Regions from separate parts of the Halalkalibacillus sediminis genome, predicted to be linked through region 2. Evidence: a T-box and tRNA genes for the amino acid it is inferred to sense, from the RefSeq annotation. Region 2 holds a T-box; the other holds one or more tRNA genes.
The links. A T-box is a leader RNA that pairs with one kind of tRNA and senses whether it is charged. The one in region 2 lies ahead of CEY16_RS05080 (valine--tRNA ligase), so its partner is inferred to be a tRNA-Val.

Region 1: it encodes a tRNA-Val, which carries the amino acid that the T-box ahead of CEY16_RS05080 (valine--tRNA ligase) is inferred to sense. The anticodon was not compared.

What each region holds. Positions count from the first base shown of each region.
Region 1 covers NZ_PJNH01000001.1:216,883-227,239, reverse strand. The annotation lists gene CEY16_RS01230 (cytochrome d ubiquinol oxidase subunit II) at 1-163, opposite strand, end outside; gene CEY16_RS01225 (cytochrome ubiquinol oxidase subunit I) at 163-1,509, opposite strand; gene CEY16_RS01220 (hypothetical protein) at 2,139-3,347, shown strand; gene CEY16_RS01215 (hypothetical protein) at 3,368-4,537, shown strand; gene CEY16_RS01210 (ATP-binding cassette domain-containing protein) at 4,537-5,448, shown strand; gene CEY16_RS01205 (hypothetical protein) at 5,474-6,151, shown strand; gene CEY16_RS01200 (hypothetical protein) at 6,368-6,568, opposite strand; tRNA gene CEY16_RS01195 (tRNA-Val) at 6,658-6,729, shown strand; gene CEY16_RS01190 (peptide chain release factor 3) at 6,927-8,519, opposite strand; gene CEY16_RS01185 (3D domain-containing protein) at 8,657-9,454, opposite strand; gene CEY16_RS01180 (amidase) at 9,605-10,357, opposite strand, start outside.
Region 2 covers NZ_PJNH01000001.1:954,067-964,423, reverse strand. The annotation lists gene hemL (glutamate-1-semialdehyde 2,1-aminomutase) at 1-69, shown strand, start outside; gene CEY16_RS05095 (hypothetical protein) at 151-576, opposite strand; gene CEY16_RS05090 (LysM peptidoglycan-binding domain-containing protein) at 758-1,894, shown strand; gene CEY16_RS05085 (hypothetical protein) at 1,866-2,054, opposite strand; T-box leader at 2,160-2,393, shown strand; gene CEY16_RS05080 (valine--tRNA ligase) at 2,443-5,094, shown strand; gene CEY16_RS05075 (bifunctional folylpolyglutamate synthase/dihydrofolate synthase) at 5,167-6,468, shown strand; gene CEY16_RS05070 (sensor domain-containing diguanylate cyclase) at 6,494-8,206, shown strand; gene CEY16_RS05065 (hypothetical protein) at 8,628-9,446, shown strand; gene radC (RadC family protein) at 9,593-10,282, shown strand.

The DNA.
Region 1 (10,357 bases), 740 kb from region 2:
CTGGAGATAAATATCTTTGAATGATATGGTGCAAGATGTGCCTTGTCTTAGTCAACTCACTATATGCACTGAAAAAACCTGCACCAAAATCAATTGAGGCAATGATAATGTAACCGAACAGGAACAGCCAAAGAACAGATATCCCAATAATCTCTAGATCCATTACCATTCACCCCTTTCGTAAGCATGATCAGCTAGCTCTTGTTCTACAGGGTTTTTCTTAAACATCTTCGTCAGTACAATAACACTCGCAGTTCCTAAAACTATATATAGGCCAGCGAATAAGAAAAGCATCCAATCAACGTACCCAGCTGATGTCGCTCCATCAGATACCATCATATAGCCTCTTAGAATCCATGGCTGGCGTCCAAATTCTGCGTAGAACCAACCCATCTCGATTGCAATCATGGCTAAAGGACCTGATAAGAATAAAACAAAATTGAACGATTTCTTCCGGATAATTTTCCAACCTTTTTTAACCGCGAACCAGTAGAAACCTGAAATGAACGTTAGCCACATTCCGATCGTGACCATCAAATCAAAGAAGTAGTGCACGAATAAAGGTGGCCGCTCCTCTTCTGGAGTCTCATTAAGCCCTTCAACTTCAGCAGTTGGATTTCCGTGAGCAAGTATACTTAAAGCATATGGTATCTCAAGTCCACCTTTCACTTCCCCTTTATCGTCTAACCAACCATATAAAATAAGTGGTGCTTCCTCTTCTGTCTCAAAATGCCATTCAGCAGCAGCTAACTTTTCAGGTTGATATTCTGCAAGGAACTTACCAGAAAAGTCTCCAACAATCACTGTCGCCACTGAGAAAATAAAACCAACTTTCATCATTAAAAACAGCGCTTTTTTATGATAAACATGATTGTTTCCCTTAAATAAACGGAAGGCCGCAATTGATGCAAGAACAAAAGCGCTTGTCATAAAGGCTGTAGATAATACGTGCGCAACTTTTGTAGGCATTGCTGGATTCAACATCGCAGCAATCGGATCGATATTAACCAAAGCTCCATTTACCAAATCGAAACCTTGTGGTGTATTCATAAAAGCATTGACAATCGTAATGAAAAACGCTGAGAAAGCTGCGCCTATCGCAACTGGAATAAGTAATAGCAAGTGTTTTTTCTGATTTTCAAAACGATCCCAAGTGTATAAGTATATTCCTAAGAATATCGCTTCAAAGAAGAATGCGAACGTTTCCATGAATAAAGGCAATGCGATGACGTGTCCAGCCAGTTCCATAAAGTTCGGCCATAATAACGATAACTGCAAACCAATGGCCGTTCCTGTAACAACACCGACAGCTACGGTGATAACGAAACCACGTGCCCAACGTCGGGCCAATAATATATAGTGTTCATCATTCTTTTTAATCCCAATCCACTGAGCAATCGCAATCATCAACGGAATTCCGACACCGATTGTTGCGTAGATTATATGAAACGCTAGTGTCAAACCCGTCAGTGTACGACTAAAAGTAACCGGATCATATTCCCAAAACATCTCACTCACCCCTTTATAGCTTTAAAGTAAACGACCTAGTAAGGAAATCACCATAATAATCGCAACGACAAAACTCAAGATAATCAACCAACGTTCGTGCTTTTTATACATGCAGATCCTCCCCTTTTGCTCTATGATAATCTATATTACCTAGGAAAGTCGAAAGTAATCCTGACAAAATCGTTCCGATTCAACGACAAATTTGTGAACATTTTCACAAAGTGGTTTAAAAAAACATCTAGCGATGCTTGTTTGTCTAATATCTTACATTCACAGTTTATCATGCAAAAACACTACATCCAAATGACGCGACTTTGATGTTCTGATATTACAAATTTATAGGGAGTAATACTAATTCGATAATCTCAGTTGGATGCTTTATCAGTTTAAAGGTGAATAGTGTATATAGAATGATACTTCCTGTTAATATGCCAAGTGACTACATCCATGGACTAACATAAAATATTTCATTTTGTTTAATAAACTGAAACCAATTCATAAGTACTAGGGTCCTACAATACAAATCATCATTCTTGCTAAAAAATCAGAACTTTACAATTTTTTCATGTTACTTTATATTGAGAAAAGTATTTAATTTACAAGAAAGAGTTCAAGGAGTCTTTTATGATATGAAGAAATACTACATAAAACATGAATCCAAGTTAATGTTGATGAGTCGGAAAAATCAATTATTCACTCTCTTCCTACTTTTGACCTTGTTGGCCTATATTTTTTTACTACTACCCGCTGAAGAACACCCAGAAAGTTTTAACCCGGCAGAGATGGAACAGCACTTGGAGCGAGTCCATGCGCAGCAAGAAACTAGGCGAGACAGAGGATTCACACATATGAGTCCTGTTCGAGGCACATCATATTATGCCCAGCGAGAACATTACTATCTCTTACATACTAAAATGCTTGAAGCATACGAAACAAATAATGTAGAACGATTTAGCAGGTTACGACTGGACTATATATTAAATAATCCAAGAGCTTATTTTGCTGAAAACCATACATTTAGTTTGTCTCTATATGTTGGGCAGGACCGATTAAAACAATACAATTCTACACTGCTTAAATATCAAAGTTTGATTAATAGAGACGAGCCTCTACGATTCAGTATGATTGAAGAGAAAACGGCTCTACAAAAACTTCACGAATTATTCAGCAGTCCCCTTACATATTTGATACTCTTCATAGCTTTATATATAAGTTGCGATGTTCTCATCCGTGACCGTTATAACCCATCAGTTACACAAGGTCTTCCGCTCTCTTGGTATCGAACGATCAATTTGAAGTGCGCAATAGCTTTTGGTTGGACTTTGATGTTAATTATGGGATTAATCGTACTCGGGACAATTCTGATTGGCATTAGATTCGGCTTAGGCGATCTAGGGATGCAGATCCCTATTAAAACAGATCTTACGACATACAACATCGACGCTTATGATTACCAAGCACTCGGTTTCATCTTATTAAAATCTTTCACATTGATGCTGATAATAGTGTGGCTATTAACACGTCTTAGTGCTTGGATCAGTTTGTGGATTCGTAATACTTGGGGGGTACTATTGATCAGCTCAGTCTTTCTATTCTCAGAATGGATGTATTTCGAGCGCAGAACTTATGAACTGTTCGGTATACATCTGAAATATTTCCCTCAGACTTATTTCGATTTTGGCCAGATTGCTGATCATGAAAAGAATTTTCTGATGTATACTGAAGTATTTACATTCAAGCAAGCTTTAATTGTGCTGCTGATAACAGTTTTGGCCATTGAAATCATGATAGCGATATCAGCAAAATGGGTGACAAAACGCCGTTTCTTTCAGGCGTAACGTTAGGAGATCAATAGAGTATGTTTTGGAATTTCACTAAATTTGAATCTAAAATTTTACTAACCAATAAAAAACATTTATTACTAGGGATTCTAATCATTCTTTTTTTCTTGCTATTCTATTTCTACTATTCTAATTCCAACCCTGAAACGGTTTCGGAGCAAAAAGAGAAAGAAATAGATATGTACAACTCTGCGATTGATCAGATAGAAAATGATGAAAGGGATGCGGATGAAGAAATTGTTTACGAAAGTTTACTCGAACAACTTTCGCTTATTCGATTCCAAAAATTTCACTTAAGACGTGGAGAATTTCAAGAATACATTAATTATGGCCTCGCTCTTAATGAAGAGAGACTCACTGTTCATCGTCTAGATAATGCGGGTATTCCCGATCATTTAATTTTTCCAGAAGTACAAATTCGTCAAGAGATCGAAACTCTAAATTACATCGATGAGCATAATTTGCCAGTTTTAACTGAACCATTTGTAGCTAGTGAAGCACTAGTACTTGCAATTAACACTCTAAGCGGCCTTTTGTTTGTCACCTTAATTCTTTTAAGTGGGAACGAGATTCTTGTTTACGAGCAGCGTCACGGGTCGGTGATGAAAGGTTTACCTATATTTTTCTTTCAAAAATCTTTAAGTAAAATAATGATACATTTTCTTTACTTGATGTTTGCTTTAATCCTTGGGGCAATCTCGATGATCGTCTACGCCAAAAACACAAATGGACTAGGAAACTTTAATAGCCCTACGATCATTTATTGGAATAACGATTTCCTTGCAGTGCCAGTTTGGCAATATGTAATCATTGCTTCGGCTTTCTTTATTCTTACAATAATTTTCATTTTATCGTTATCTTTACTAATGAACTACTGGATGAAAAACTCCTTTGCCAACCTGTTAGTTGGGCTGAGCATTGTTTTATTACCTTTACTGGTAACGTCAATTGGTGAAGATTGGAGCTTCATTCAACCTCTTACCGCACTTGATTTTAAGGGTATCTTATCAGGTGAGACGGCTTCAGCTTACAATAATCCTTCCATCGACTTATCATATGGGCTGATTTGGTTGGCTTTAATGTCTCTCATTGTTGTACTTGCAGTCTTAATGTCAATCAGAAACCAATTCCGAGAAAAGAACACAAAATTTGCTCGTTTGATTCCGGGCAGTGGGAGTGAACGCTAATGTTGAAGTTGAAAAATATATCCGTGGCCTTTAAAGATAATAAAGTACTTGATCAATTAGATTTTTCTGCTACTGAGGGAGAGGTGATTGGGATTGCTGCTCCTAACGGTACAGGAAAAACTACGATGTTCAATGTAATCTCCAATTATCTCAAACCTGATGAGGGTAAGGTAGTCTTTCAAGGGCAGTACGAATACAAGTCGGAGAAAGACCAAGTGAAAATTTACCAGGGTTTGACGAACCTCCCTAATCAAGATGACTTGTTTGAAGATCTTTCCGGTGTTGATCATATTAAACTGTTCGCAAATATGTGGAACGGGAAGAAAAAAGGAATTCAATCGATCATCGATGAATTAAATATGGATCATTATGTACGAAATAAAGTCAAAACCTATTCCCTTGGAATGAGGCAACGCTTGTGCTTTGCGATGATGCGTGCAGCTGATTCCTCGGTTATGTTGATGGACGAAGTGATGAATGGTCTTGATATTTCGAATGTAAGTTTAATTTCAGATAAGCTAATTGAAATGAAACACGAAGGCAAACTCATGTTTGTTGCCTCCCACCTTCTAGAAAACCTCGATATTTATGCTGATCGTGTGCTGTTTCTACGTGGAGGAAAGATTGTCCATGAGCATGATGTAAATAACAACGATGAAACGTTCATTAAGCTCGAACTCAACCCTACTGAATACGAAAACTTTATTCAAAAGCATGATGTACCAGAAAACCACCACTATATTTCTAAACGATTGCTTTGCATCCCGTTTAGTACACTTCCGTCCCCCGACCAGATGGAGTGGATCGAAATAGCACTGGAATATAACCATGACGAGTTGGATATCAGCACTCTAGGCACACTTGAATTTTATGAAAAGTATTACCATGATATTAGCTATATTAGGAATTAAATATATACATAGGAGTTTGTAGATAATGAAACCATTTATTTTATTATTTGGCTCAGTGTTACTTTTAACTGGCTGTACTGACAGATCTACGCCAGTCATCGACAGTTATCAGGGAAATTTCGAAATTGTCGGAGAGGAAAAATCTCAAATGGTACAAAATGTCAGTGAGCAATTGTTTGAGACGAGTGACAGAAGTAATGATAATGCTAGCAACATTGAGGAGTTTTTAGAACACGACGAAGACCGCACAACAATTAGCGTGAATTCTGGCCGTTATAAACTGGTTCCTAACGGTTCAGGAAATGTTTACGTATCGGATGAAAATAACGACATCATTTTTAGCGGTGTGCTTGGCTCTAGATACGGTGTTCCTACCATGACACTTGATATTCAAGACACGGACAATATCCTCTTCGATGGCCTAGCTAGCCTCTCAATTCAACCAGTAGAAACAGAAATGAAAACTGAACTCGGGGCGGGCATATGGCATGTAGGGAAAGATATCCAAGCGGGCACCTATGAAATCAGCTCCCCAGAAGGGCTGGGCTATGTACACATTTACGATCTTAATGAAGAACCTGAAGTCTATGAACTACTGACAAATGAAATGAGCTCGAACACTATTACAATTAATTTAGAAAAAGGTGAAGTTGTGAAAGTCCAAAAGCTTCCCGTCATCCTTTTGAATCCTGTTGAATCATAAAGGAAAGGAAATTTTATATGAGATGGACTTTTTTTAAACATGAATTGAAAACCATTGCCACTAGTATGTGCAGATCTATTCAGAAGATCAACAAACAAGAGTATACGAAGTAATCGGGGAGAAAGCGAAGCTTCATATAGCAAAATTACGCTTAATGAAGGAGAGAAGATTAGAGTAGAAAGCCTCCCATTCGTCCTTTTCGAACCAGTCGAATAATCAGGACGAATGGTCCCTTTTCTCCTCTTTTACAATTTTGAGCATTTTTCGAACATAATGCACCACGAGTGATAGTAATGCGATAATCAATAAAAGTCCAAAAAATATCCAAAGATATGCTAGGTATTCAGGTGCGGCCACTGCAACTGCAGCAACAAGTAATCCGCCTATCAAAAGGTATGTTATCAATCGAGCAATCATAAGTCTTAACCTCCAAAAAAATATTGACAACCATAGTATAAGGCATTATATTAATACTTGTCGATAAAATTAGTTTTGTTCATTAAATTGACTCCGTAGCTCAGCGGGAGAGCACTTGCTTGACAGGCAAGGGGTCGGTGGTTCGATCCCACTCGGAGTCACTGGGTGCCAAACCCCAAGAACCCCCCTCTTACGTGTGGAACCACGTGACTGGGGGGTTCTTTTTCTAATATTCAATTATGTAAATATATATCAAAAAAGGTTGTGACAAAAATTTGGTCCAACCTTTTTTTGATTGTTTAAAGAGATTTTTTGTTTTCGCGACTAGTTACTCCGCTCTTCTGACTTACCTTCTAGTTTAACCCCATTGATTTTGACTATATTCGTTCGCTTCATACAAGTCTATCAAGTCAACATCTGGATGTTTATCTTTGAACCAGTTCAAGGAGAATTCATTTTTGAATAAAACAACTGGTGTTCCATCTCGATCTTTTACTAACATATTACGTTCATCGAAAAGCGAATCATCTATTTTTTCATCGCCGATCCATCTTGGTACCCGTTCGCCAATATTCTCCAAGATTACTTCAGAGTTGTATTCATTCTGCATTCGATATTTGAATACGTCGAATTGAAGTTCACCAACCGCCCCGATAATATAAGACTCTGTTCGATATTTAGTGAACAGCTGAATAGCTCCCTCTTGAACGAGTTGTTCAATACCCTTTTTGAACTGCTTTGATTTCATAACGTTCTTCGCTGTTACTGTTTTATATTGTTCAGGTGGAAATTGTGGCAGTTCATCATATTCGAAAAGTTCTTTACCTTCTAAAATAGTATCACCTATGCGGTACACGTTAGGATCGTAAATACCGATAATGTCTCCAGCGTACGCTTCTTGTACGGTGTCTCGTGAAGAAGCAACAAATTGCTGAGACTGTGCAAGTTTTATGTTCTTTCCAGTACGAGCAAGTTTGACACTCATTTCCCGTTCGAATTTTCCTGAACAGACACGTACGAATGCCACTCTGTCTCTATGAGCAGGGTTCATGTTGGCTTGGATCTTAAAGATAAAACCTGAAAAATCAGGGTTATCTGGTTGTACAACCCCTTGAGTTGATTTTCTAGGAGCTGGTGGTGGAGCCATTGACATGAACGTATCAAAGAAGGTCTGTACTCCAAACGGTGCTAAGGCACTTCCAAAAAAGACGGGCGTTTGCTTACCCGATAACACTGCATCTAACGAGAATTCTTCACCAGCTTCATCCAGCAAGGATACTTCATCTTTTGCCAACTGAAACTCTTCTTTTGCTACCATTTGTTCATACTGAGGATCATCCAACTCATCATAAGGAATAGCTTTCTCTTCTTCATTGCTAGTAAATCGTACAAATTGATTACCATGTCGATCGAAATTCCCTAAAAACCTTTTCCCCATTCCTGCAGGGTAATTCATAGGATATGTTTCAATATCCAGAACTTCTTCGATTTCTTCTAATAAATCAAGTGGCTCGCGACCTTCACGGTCCATTTTATTGATGAACGTAAATATCGGTATCCCACGCATACGACATACCTTGAATAGCTTCTTCGTCTGAGCTTCAATTCCTTTTGTCGCATCAATGATCATGACAACACTATCTACTGCAGTTAATGTCCTGTAAGTATCCTCACTGAAATCTTCGTGACCGGGAGTGTCTAAAATATTGACTTCAAGTCCTTTGTATGGAAAATTCATCACACTTGAGGTAACAGATATTCCACGTTGTTTCTCAATCTCCATCCAATCCGAAGTAGCGAACTTTCCTGATTTTTTCCCTTTGACAGTTCCTGCTGACCGGATTAAATTCCCGAACAATAATAACGTTTCGGTCAACGTAGTTTTACCTGCATCCGGATGCGATATGATCGCAAAAGTTCTTCTTTTATTTGCTTCTTCATGTATACTCATTTCAGTTTCCTCTCAATGTCTACAATTATTATTCCATTCACATCTTATCATACTCGATATTACTCGGGTAGTAACTAAATCAAACATAAAAAAAGCTATAAAGCCTATTGGCCTTATAGCTTTCAATTCATCTTATTTTATTGTTCATCTAAGATTGTGATTTCTACGTTTCGTACGCCCCAGTCAAAAGCCTCTGCTTTTGTTGGTACGTGTAAATCAATTTTGTTACCTTTGATTGCTCCGCCAGTGTCAGCTGCGATAGCTTCACCATAACCTTCAACATATACTTTAGTGCCTAATGGAATAACATTTGGATCTACTGCAATTACTTTTGCATTTGGATTTTCGTTCAAGTTCGTTCCATTAGCAGTTATGCCTGAACATCCTGCACAATCAGCAGTATAAGCTGTTGCTGATACGGTGAAAGTTTCTCCCGCTACTTCTTGGGAAGCTTGTTCAACGTTAGACTCAGAAGCAGATGCTGATTCATCAGCTGCTTGTTCAGATTGACTTGATTCAGTAGCTTCGTTATTTGAAGTGCTTTGGTTTGCTGTCTCTGCAGTATATTGACCGTCAAGAGCTAGTTCCTGACCAACTAAGATTAGATCAGATTGTAAATCGTTCCATTGTTTAAGTTGGTTAACTTGTACACCTTGTTCTTGGGAAATTCCCCAAAGAGTATCTCCTGATTGGACTTTGTAAGTCCCTTCAGTGTTGGTGCTTCCTGATAACTTTATAGAATCTCCAGGGAGAATTAAGTTTGAATCTAAGTTGTTTATATCTTTTATTTCATCAACTGAAGTGTTGTGTTCTTGGGAAATCCCCCATAGAGTGTCTCCGCTTTTGACTTCGTGACTTCCGTCTGCTGCTGCAGAGTAAGCACCCGCTCCTGCAAGTACTATGCCTGTCGCAAGTGATACAGCGACTTTTTTCATGTTGCATTCCTCCTTTTAAATGGTACAAGCGTAGCTTAACATATGAATCTACCATTTTGGGTTACAGTGAGGTTAAGAAGAATTTACGCAGGTTACAATCATGTAACTTCATTTAAAAGAAGATAGATTAATAGAATTCGTTTAATACTTCTATAGTGCCTTATATTGATGGAACCAAGGTTGTGCATTCTCTAGTTGACTGGCTAGTTTGAATAAATCAGCATCATCACCTATTTGGCCAGTAAACTGCATACCCACCGGCAGTCCTTCATCCGTCCAATGAAGTGGTACACTCATAGAAGGTTGTCCTGATACGTTCGCAATTTGAGTGAAACTACAATATTCCATCATAGTAGTGTGCATCGAATGAATGTCATCAGATTGAAAAGAACCTAAAGTTTTCGGTGTGGTATTCATGACGGGTGAAAGCAAAACATCGAATTCTCGAAACATAGATAGATATTTTTGAACTTCTAATTGAATAAGTACTCTTGACTCCTCATATGTGAACGCTGTGAGCTTTTCCCCTTCCTTCAAAACGTTAAATGACAATGGCTCTAGGTTTTTTTCTGAGGGCTCTTCTCCACTCGCCTTTCCGAGGTGGTCGATGATAACGGAGCCCGCAGCCAACCAGATATTCATAAAGTGTTTTGTAAAGTTTGAGAAATCAATAGGAGGATCCATTTCCACAACTTCATGGCCTAATCCCCTCAATAATTGAACGGTCTGATTCAGAGCTTGACGAGTATCCTGATCGATTTCTACCTGACCACCGAAATCTGAAGAATATGCTATTCGTAATTTCTGAGTAGGCTTTTCAAGGGATGAAGAGAAACTGGAACTTTGATCAAGTGTGGGATATAGTTCATACGAAGTCCCACCCTTCAATACATCAAGTAAACC
Region 2 (10,357 bases):
CACTCTCACGAGGATATTGAGGAGACAATCGAAGCAGCTGGAAAGGCATTTGCTTTGTATATGAAATAAAAAGATATGAGTAAATAAAAGACACTTGGATTTAATTCCAAGTGTCTTTTTTATATTGAAAAAATGAGTCACCTATAAAATTTATCTTTGATAGCTTCCTCTATCTTTTTTCAAACTATCTAAAAGAACGAAACCAAAAACGATGCCTGCCGTTATAGTAAAATATTCTCCTCTGCCACTAATAATTTCGTTTTGAAAAAGTAGTTCAAAAGGTACCAGAAAATAGAACAACGGCATCAGGGTTACATACAAAGCAGGTAACCCAATAACTAGTAATTTTAACCAGTCAAATGTCCATGGTTGTTTTGATTTTATCTCTAAAATGAATTGAGGTAATCGAAGTAGGATACCGATCAAGATCGGAAAAATAGCTAGAAATGAATAATAAGGCCATGTCACAAATTCCGTATTGGCCTCTAGTGTTAAATGGATACGGTATTGTACACCAGCATTAATTATAAATATAATGATGATCACCCAACTCAAATACCAGACTAACCTTTTCATCAATCAACACTCCCTTAAGGAAGATATTAACATACATATTATCTTTTTTAGAAAATAGTAAAAAATTTTCCCTTTGTTGCATTTTCTATGTAAAGAAGAATGAACTTACCAAAATCGCTTGTTCTTTTTTCATATGGTAGCACATATACCTAGTGATAAAGAGGTCAAAGGGGGACTATCATTGAGCCACTATGAGAATGATCCGTTTTTATTCGATTTGAGTGAGAAGATCAATTTCAGACAAGGTGATGAGATTGATGATTTATATGGCATATCGGTTGAACCTGAAATAAGTGTGATTCATGAAGATGATTTCATCCAGTTAAGAGGAGTACTGGTGATTTCAGGGGATTATCAATCTATGGCTAGCGAGGCACCTTTGTATATGGTTGATGATCAAGAAGAGAATAATTATGTTCATCATGTACGTGCGTTGGACAATGGGTTTACTAATTTTCAATATCCAATCCCGGTAGATATTACAATACCGAGGAGTAAGATCAACGAAACCGATGAATTGAGAGTCGAGGTGCAATACTTCGATTACGAAATTCCAGAACCAAGCACGATGAACGTTTTTACGAAGATTCGTTTGGAGGGTGTCGAGTGGAATGACCAATCTTCATCAGAGGCAAACTCAGATTTTTCTCTTAAGGGCATCCCACCACAAGATGTAACGTTCCAGCAACCATACCAACCGCCTCAACCACCATCCTCTTACAATGAACCAGAGTCTGAACCAGCAGAACAAAGGGAAGATCAATCTGCTGATAAGGGTCGTGAGTTCTGGCAGAAGAAGGAATCTAAATCGTTCAAGGACTTTTTCTATAAAAAAGAAGAAAATCTACCTGAAGACAATGTTTCACCAAAAAAGCAAAACCAACCGAAAAAAGAAGAAGTTCCTGAAAGCAATGCAGAGCCGGAATATGAAGAAAAGCCGGAAATGAATATGCCGCCAGAGAATAAGGAAATGGTTCAAGAAGCTGAACAAAAAGAAAACGAGAAAATGGAAGCTGAATCTGAGCTAGATGAAAACGTTTCACCTGAAGAAGAAGTAGAAGATGGGAAAAAGAAGAAAAAAGGACTTAGTTACTTGTCTAACTTTTTCAGGGATGGTGAAGCAGGGTCTACTAAGATGAAAATTCGTTTTGTGCAACAAAATGAAACCATCCAGTCAATTGCTGAGGACTATAAAGTACCTGTATCTAAACTCGAACGTATCAACCAGTTAGAAGCCGGACATGATTTGCAAGCAGGTGACTTGTTATATGTCCCAGCTTCTGGTGAAGTTAAATCCATTCAAGATAAAATGCAATAAATAGACCTACTAGTGCACCTGCTAAAAATACATCCAATGTGGTGGGCCATAGGAGCGTCCTGATCAACTGGAAAATCATGATTGGCAGAACCACTTTCTCTATAACAAATATACATTTACGAGCCCATGGGGGTAAGCGATAGCGATAATAACGACTCATAATTTCCCTCCTCATTATTAAATTATGAAAAAATTCGATGACACGTGTGAAAAATATTGACTTTTTCTTGTGAAGTTGTATACAATAAGATACAAATATTGATACGCAAATGCTTGGCAGGAGAAGAGTACAGATTGGATACTGAAAAAAGAGAGGGAAGTCACCGGCTGAAAGCTTCCTCGGTAACGAAGGTCTGGAAGGTCGCTCTGAATATGCAGCTTCTTTGAACGATAGTAGGAGAAGTCGGGAGATCCCGTTATTGAATCGAGTGGATAAGCGACAAGTGTGATCGTTTATCAACGAAGGTGGAACCGCGAATACAATCTTTTCGTCCTTTATTGGACGGAAAGATTTTTTTATTTTATATGAAAAATTAGGAGGGATTTCGATGGCTGAAGAACATCAAACATCGATGGCACCAAAATATCATCCAGAGGAAATTGAAAAAGGTCGTTATGATTATTGGGTGAAAGGTAAATTCTTTGAAGCAAAGGATGATCCGAATAAAGAACCGTTTACAATTGTAATACCCCCACCGAATGTAACAGGTCGTCTTCATTTGGGCCATGCTTGGGATACAACATTGCAAGACATTATTTCTCGCTATAAAAGGATGCAAGGTTACGATGTATTATGGCTTCCAGGTATGGACCATGCTGGGATTGCGACACAGGCGAAAGTAGAAGGAAAGCTTAAAGAAGAAGGTAAATCTCGCTATGACCTTGGTCGCGAGAAATTCTTAGAACAATCTTGGGATTGGAAAGAAGAGTATGCATCGTTCATCCGTTCCCAGTGGGAAAAACTAGGCCTTGGACTAGATTACTCTCGTGAGCGATTTACACTTGACGATGGCCTGTCTGAAGCGGTTAAAGAAGTATTCGTCTCACTTTATGAAAAAGATTTGATTTACCGTGGTGAATATATCATCAACTGGGACCCAAGCACACAGACAGCACTTTCCGATATTGAGGTAATCCATAAAGAGGTGCAAGGTGCTTTTTATCACATGAAGTATCCACTTAAAAATGGAGAGGGTCATATCGAAGTAGCTACCACTCGACCTGAAACAATGTTAGGAGATACAGCTGTTGCTGTTCATCCGGAAGATGATCGTTATAAGCACCTGATCGGAGAAAAGGTTATCCTTCCGATCATTGGTCGTGAGATGGAAATTGTAGCAGATGATTACGTAGATATGGAATTTGGTTCTGGTGCTGTTAAGATCACACCAGCACACGATCCGAACGACTTTGAAATCGGAAATCGTCATAATTTAGAGCGTGTTCTAGTTATGAACGAAAGTGGAACGATGAATGAAAACGCTGGACAATACGAAGGTCTGGATCGTTTTGAATGCCGCAAAAAAATAGTAAAAGACCTACAAGAGGAAGGCGTACTATTCCATATCGAAGAACATATGCACTCGGTAGGGCATTCCGAGCGTAGCGATGCAGTCGTAGAACCTTACTTGTCAACGCAGTGGTTCGTTAATATGCAGCCACTAGCGGATGAAGCGATTAAACTCCAGAAAACAGAAGATAAAGTCAATTTCGTTCCTGATCGTTTTGAAGGTACTTATCTTCGTTGGATGGAGAACATCAGAGATTGGTGTATTTCACGTCAATTATGGTGGGGACATAGAATTCCTGCTTGGTATCATAAGGAAACTGGAGAATTATATGTTGGTCGGGAAGAACCATCAGATATTGAAAACTGGGAACAGGACGAAGATGTTCTAGATACTTGGTTTTCATCTGCACTTTGGCCTTTTTCTACGATGGGTTGGCCAGATGAGGAGAGTGAAGATTTCCAGCGCTACTTCCCAACGAACGCACTGGTAACAGGGTATGACATCATTTTCTTCTGGGTATCTCGTATGATCTTCCAGTCGAAGCAATTCACTGATCGCCGCCCATTCCAAGACGTGTTGATACACGGGCTCGTGCGTGACGCTGAAGGACGTAAGATGAGTAAATCTCTCGGTAATGGTGTTGATCCGATGGATGTTATTGAAAAGTATGGTGCTGATTCGCTACGTTACTTCTTATCTACAGGTTCATCTCCTGGTCAGGATTTACGTTTCCACTGGGAAAAGGTAGAGGCGACTTGGAATTTCGCGAACAAGATATGGAACGCTTCTCGCTTTGTCATTATGAATTTGGAAGACTTCCAGCATAATCAAATCGATTTGGAACAGGAGAAGTCAATTGCAGATGAGTGGATACTGACTCGTCTGAATGAGACTATTGAGCAGGTTACACGACACATCGATCGCTACGACTTCGGTGAAGCAGGGCGTTACCTTTATAACTTTATTTGGGATGACTTCTGCGATTGGTATATCGAAATGGCGAAGCTGCCGTTATACGGAGATGATGAACAGAAAAAGCATGCGACAAAGTCAGTACTAGTCCATACATTAGACTCTATTTTGAAAATGTTACACCCGTTCATGCCATTCATCACAGAGGAAATTTGGCAACACATTCCTCATGAGGGTGATTCAATTACAGTTGCCCCGTGGCCACAAACAGATGGAAGTAAAACTTTCGAACAATCATCAAAAGAAATGGTTCGCTTGATGGAAATTATCCGATCCGTTCGTAATGTGCGTTCTGAAGTAGATACTCCAATGTCTAAAGAAATTAAAATCGTCATTAAAACTAATGACCAAACGACTACTGATGAACTGAAGAATCAGCAACAGTATCTCGAAAAGTTCTGTAATCCAGAAGAATTGTCGATTGGAACTGACGTAAGCGCTCCAGAGCAATCTAAAAGTGCTGTGGTAAGCGGAGCAGAAATTTTCTTCCCATTAGAAGGACTAATCGACATTGATGCCGAAATTAAAAGATTAGAGGACGAACTTACGAAATGGGATTCAGAAGTTGAACGCGTGAAGAAGAAATTGTCGAATGAAAAATTCGTCAACAAGGCTCCAGAAGCCGTCGTTCAAGAAGAGCGAGATAAAGAAAAGGATTATTTAGAAAAGCAAGAAATGGTGAAGTCTCGTATCCAAGAGTTGAAGAAAGTGAAGTAATAAATGGATTGATGGTAGTAAGCCTGCTTTTGCAGGCTTTTCTACTGTATACATAATAAAAGGATGTTCAATATGAACGAACAACAAGCAATTGATTGGATTCATAAACAACTGAATTTTGGAATCAAACCTGGTCTGAAGCGGATGGAGTGGATGTTAGAACGCTTAGGTCATCCCGAGCATAATACAAAAATGATTCATGTAGCAGGTACGAATGGGAAAGGTTCGACTGTCACTTTTCTAAGGAATATCTTTCAAGAACATGACTATAAAGTTGGTACATTTACTTCCCCATATATTGAAACATTTAATGAGCGAGTGAGTATTAATGGATTACCGATAGATGGCCAATCACTCGTTGCTTATGTGGAAAAAATTATTCCATTGAGCGAAGAATTATCACAGACCCCCTACGGATCTCCTACCGAATTCGAAATAATTACGGTCATTGCTTTTCTTTATTTTGCAGATAAACAGGTGGACTATGCCATTTTCGAAGTTGGACTTGGTGGAAGACTAGACTCTACTAATGTGCTACAGCCGTTATTATCAGTTATTACAACTATTGGGCATGACCACATCGACATATTAGGAGATACTTTAGCAGAAATTGCTTACGAAAAAGCTGGAATTATTAAGGAAGGCGTACCAGTGATTACGAATGTTCGTCAACGAGAGGCACTGAAGGAGATTGAACATAAGTCTAAAGAGCAAGATTCAGGCATGATTAAAATAGATAAAGATTTTTTCTGTGAAGTGAATGAACGCCCAACTGGTGGTGAAACTTTCAAATTAAAGCAGGACCTTTTTCCGTTAGATAATCGAGAGTGGAAAATACAAATGCAAGGAATTCATCAGTGTGAAAATGCGGCTTTAGCGTTAATGAGCTTTCTTCAGATAGTGGACATCGAGCAACTCAACATTAATGAAACTGATATAGAGCAAGGGTTACTTAATTCAACTTGGCCAGGTCGCTTCGAGAGAATTCAAATAGAACCGGAAGTTTATGTTGATGGAGCACATAATATTGAAGCTCTAGAAACCTTGATTTCAACATTAAAAGAAAAATATCATCATAAAAATATTTATTTTCTCGTCTCAATACTTCAAGGCAAGAAGATCGAGGAAATGGTTGCGATGTTAAATGAATTTTCAAAAAATATATACTTAACAGTATTTGACTTTCCGAAGAGTTATGGGTATTATGAACTAAATAAAAAGTTTCAAAATTGTGAAATAAATATTTCTCAAGATTGGCGTCGTTCATATAAAGAAATCACAGATCAGATGCAAGGGGATGACATTTTGGTAATAACTGGTTCATTGTATTTTGTATCTGAAGTGAGGCAATGGTTTCGAGGGAAAGAAATTTAACACCTGTAAAAGGAGTTCATGATGAATGACTAGATCAAAATCGATTACAATTTGGACGGTTTGGTTTGTATTATTCCCACCATTAATGATTTATCTTTATTTTATGCTCGATCCGACTTTCGATGGGTATTGGTTAGACTTGCTTGCATTCGCAATCATCATGAGTGCTGTCGCTATTTTTCCTATAAGAGTAGGGTCCATCACAGTTTTCTTTCTGAATAGTATCAGTTTTGCTATTTTCTTATACTTTGGACTATTTGCTGAGATCGTGCTTACGCAGATATCTTTAATAGCTTTATATTTAAAGATTGGGTTAAAGAAAAATGAACTACATAAAATTCCGATGAACTCAACGATGTTGCTATTAACATCGATTTTTTCCGCAGGAATTTATTATGCTTTAGGTGGTACTCACGGGGTGCTGACGCTTAATTCGTTAGATCAAATCATCCCTTTAGTAGGATATATTTTAGGTTATAATCTTGCTAACCAACTATTCCTAATGATTATAAATGCTTATATTCATGGTAGAAAATCAGTCAAAATGAATAAGTCTCTATTTGTTGACGGTTTAATAATTTTGGTGACTTTTCCACTAGGTCTCGTTCTTTACATATTATATCTGGAATTGAAGATAAGTGCGATTCTGTTTGTTGGAATTCCATTCGTTTTGTTATCAATCGTCATTTCCTTCTACCATAACGGACGCAGAATTAATCGATACCTCCATACAACGAGCCAAATTGGACATGAGCTTTCAAAAAGACTGAATGTAAAAGCCGTTCTTGATACTTTTGTCCAGGAAGTCAGTAAACTCATCCCAGCAAAATATATTTATATATTTGATGTTACGAGTGCGAGTAAATCTATGAGTCTAATCCGTTTTGTCAATGAAGATGACCCAGATGATAAAAAGGAACTCACTTTATATTATGGGAAAGGATTTGCTGGTAAAATTTATGCTGAAAAAGAATCTAGCATGGTTGATACTAAGTCGAAATTGAACCGAATGGAAGCCAATGAATTTCCTAATGAGGTGCAAAGTGCAATTGGAGTGCCTATTAAACGGAATGACCATGTTGTTGGTGTGCTTTTAGTTGCTTCTAATGAAAGAAGAGTATATGAAAAGTATCACGTAATGTTATTGGAGATTTTAGCGAATTTCTTATCTGTAGCAATGGAAAACGCACGTCACTACGAATCTGAAAAGCTTAAAAGTCAGAGGGATGAATTAACCGGCCTCTATAATTATCGATTTTTGTCAGAGCATATTGATGAATATGCGAATGACCTGAAATCTAAAGGGATTGACGAACGTCTTTCTATTATCATTCTAGACTTGGACTCTTTTAAGAGAATTAATGATACGTACGGTCATGAAGCAGGTAACGAAATCTTGTCGCAATTAGCTGAACGATTGCAGACTTATATACATGAGAGAGGGATTGTAGCCAGGTATGGTGGCGAAGAGTTCACAATCCTATTAAAAGGTTTTGCGCACATCGAAGTCATGGCTCTAGCCGAAGAGGTACGTAAGCTGATTGCTGAAGACCCATTTGTTATCAAAAATATGGGGACAGGCCAAGAACAAAAAGTTAATGTCACTGCTAGTATTGGTGTTGCGACTTATCCTGATCACTGTGAATCTCCGCAGGAACTCCTCCGTCAAGCTGACCGGGCAATGTACGTTGGAGCCAAACGAGACGGTAAGAACAAAGTTGCTTCAAATGTAAGTTAATAAAAAAATTATCGAAACCTTCAGGGCTTTTAGCCTCTGAAGGTTTTTTTTATTTTGGCGCTGTTATCGTTAAGTGTTGATTTTATCCAGAAAACATCGTATGGAGGAGAAACACGTGAAGCGGTGACGCCTGAGGGATCAGCGCAGTGCGAAAATCCATTTTTTCGAAATGGCAATGGAGGAAAAATTAGTTGAGCACAAGCCCCTAGGCAAGCTTCCGCTTCTAAGAGTTTTGACCATATCAACAATGAACTTTAACAGAGCCTTTATTTTAGGGCTAGATGAATTATTATAGTGAATAATAAATCATATTGATGACGAAAAATGTTGAAGTCCTCAGACAAGTTTTAACCATTTTTTCACATAGTCTGTGCTAGAGTCTGTAATAAGCAGATTACATTTAGAGAAAGGTGGCCCACAAGTGGACAAGCATTCTTCTTTTCAATATAAACTCAAACAGGATGAGGAGCATTCGGAAAGGCATCGGCTAGAATCAGTGCTTACGCCAAAAAAATCACCTAAGAAAAAGTTCAATAAAAATCGAGCACTCAAAGCATTTTTAAAACCTGTGTTATTTGCCGTAATTCTTGGTGGCATATTTGGTTTTTCAATTATGCATTTCTTTTCAGACTTGAATCCTTCGGCCATTCCAGTAGATCAACCATCACAAGAAGAGCAAGACGAGGGTTCGACAGAAGCAACTGAAGCCTCCACGGGTGCTGCATTTCAGTTTGAATTCCCCGAAGCGTCCGTCGTTCAACTTGGAATATTTTCAAGTAGGGAGAACGCAGAAGTGTTTTCGCAACAACTTAACGTCGTTCCGTCAGCAATTGTGGAAAAGGATCAGCAATTCTATTTGATTAATAGTCTTTTATTAAATGATTCCATGAGAACTCAAGTAGAGGGAGCTCACGAGGGTCTAGGGTTAGTTTATATGGAGGATTTCCTAGTAAAAGATTGGAGCTTTTCTGTTGTTAACAAGGAAGTAGGCGAAAATGAGCAACAGTGGCTACAAAAAACTGAATTTTTAACTAATCCATTAGCTGAAAGTGACCTTGCTTCTGTAAAGCAATGGATTAATGATGCTCCAGACATATGGGGTGACAACGAGCGTTTGAAAGCAGCTTCAACTCAGCTAGGTTTATATGAACAAAACGCATCATCAGAAAAATCGGACTTGCACTTACAAACCGCTCAACTAAATTTATGGTTGTTTTTAGAAGAAATAGGTGAAAATTAGATTAACATATGAAATTTGCAAGTTAATTCTTCATACACTACTATATTCATTGTTTCTGATAGAGAAAATCGATTTAAGCTCCTTTGTAATCGATCACACCCCTATATAGAATGAAGATATTATTATTCTGAAAGGGGTCATAATCAATGTCTACTGATACGATATTTATTAAAGATGTACCAAAGGATGACCGACCGAGAGAACGACTTATTCATGTAGGACCAGCTGCTTTATCGAACCAAGAGTTGATGGCAATTTTAATTGGAAGTGGAACGAAGGGTACCTCCGCATTATCTTTAGCCAACCGAGTACTTGCCCATTTTGAAGGGTTATCATTGTTTAAAGATGCTTCCATTACCGAATTAACCGATATTAAAGGTATAGGAGAAGCGAAGGCGGTTTCTCTTCTAGCTGCGCTTGAATTATCAAAAAGAATTCATGCATTCAAAGTCAGTGATCGCTATGTTATTAGGAGTCCAGAAGATGGCGCCAATTTCCTGATGGAAGAAATGAGAAATTTAAAACAGGAACATTTTGTCTGTTTATATTTAGATACAAAGAATCAAGTTCTTCACCGCCAGACCATCTTCATTGGAAGTCTCAACTCATCCATCGTCCACCCTCGTGAAGTTTTCAAGGAGGCAGTAAAACGTTCTGCGGCATCTGTTGTTTGTGCTCACAACCACCCCTCAGGAGATCCTGCTCCATCCAATGAAGATATCCAAGTGACAAGACGACTATTCGAATCAGGCAAGGTCCTAGGTATTGAATTATTGGACCATATTGTCATTGGAGATCATAAATTCATTTCCTTAAAAGAGAAAGGTTATTTGTAATCATACTTATTAATCCTTTTGGCCTAATCGTAAAATATCTACTATTTGAGACATGAAAACCTATCTATTTAAACT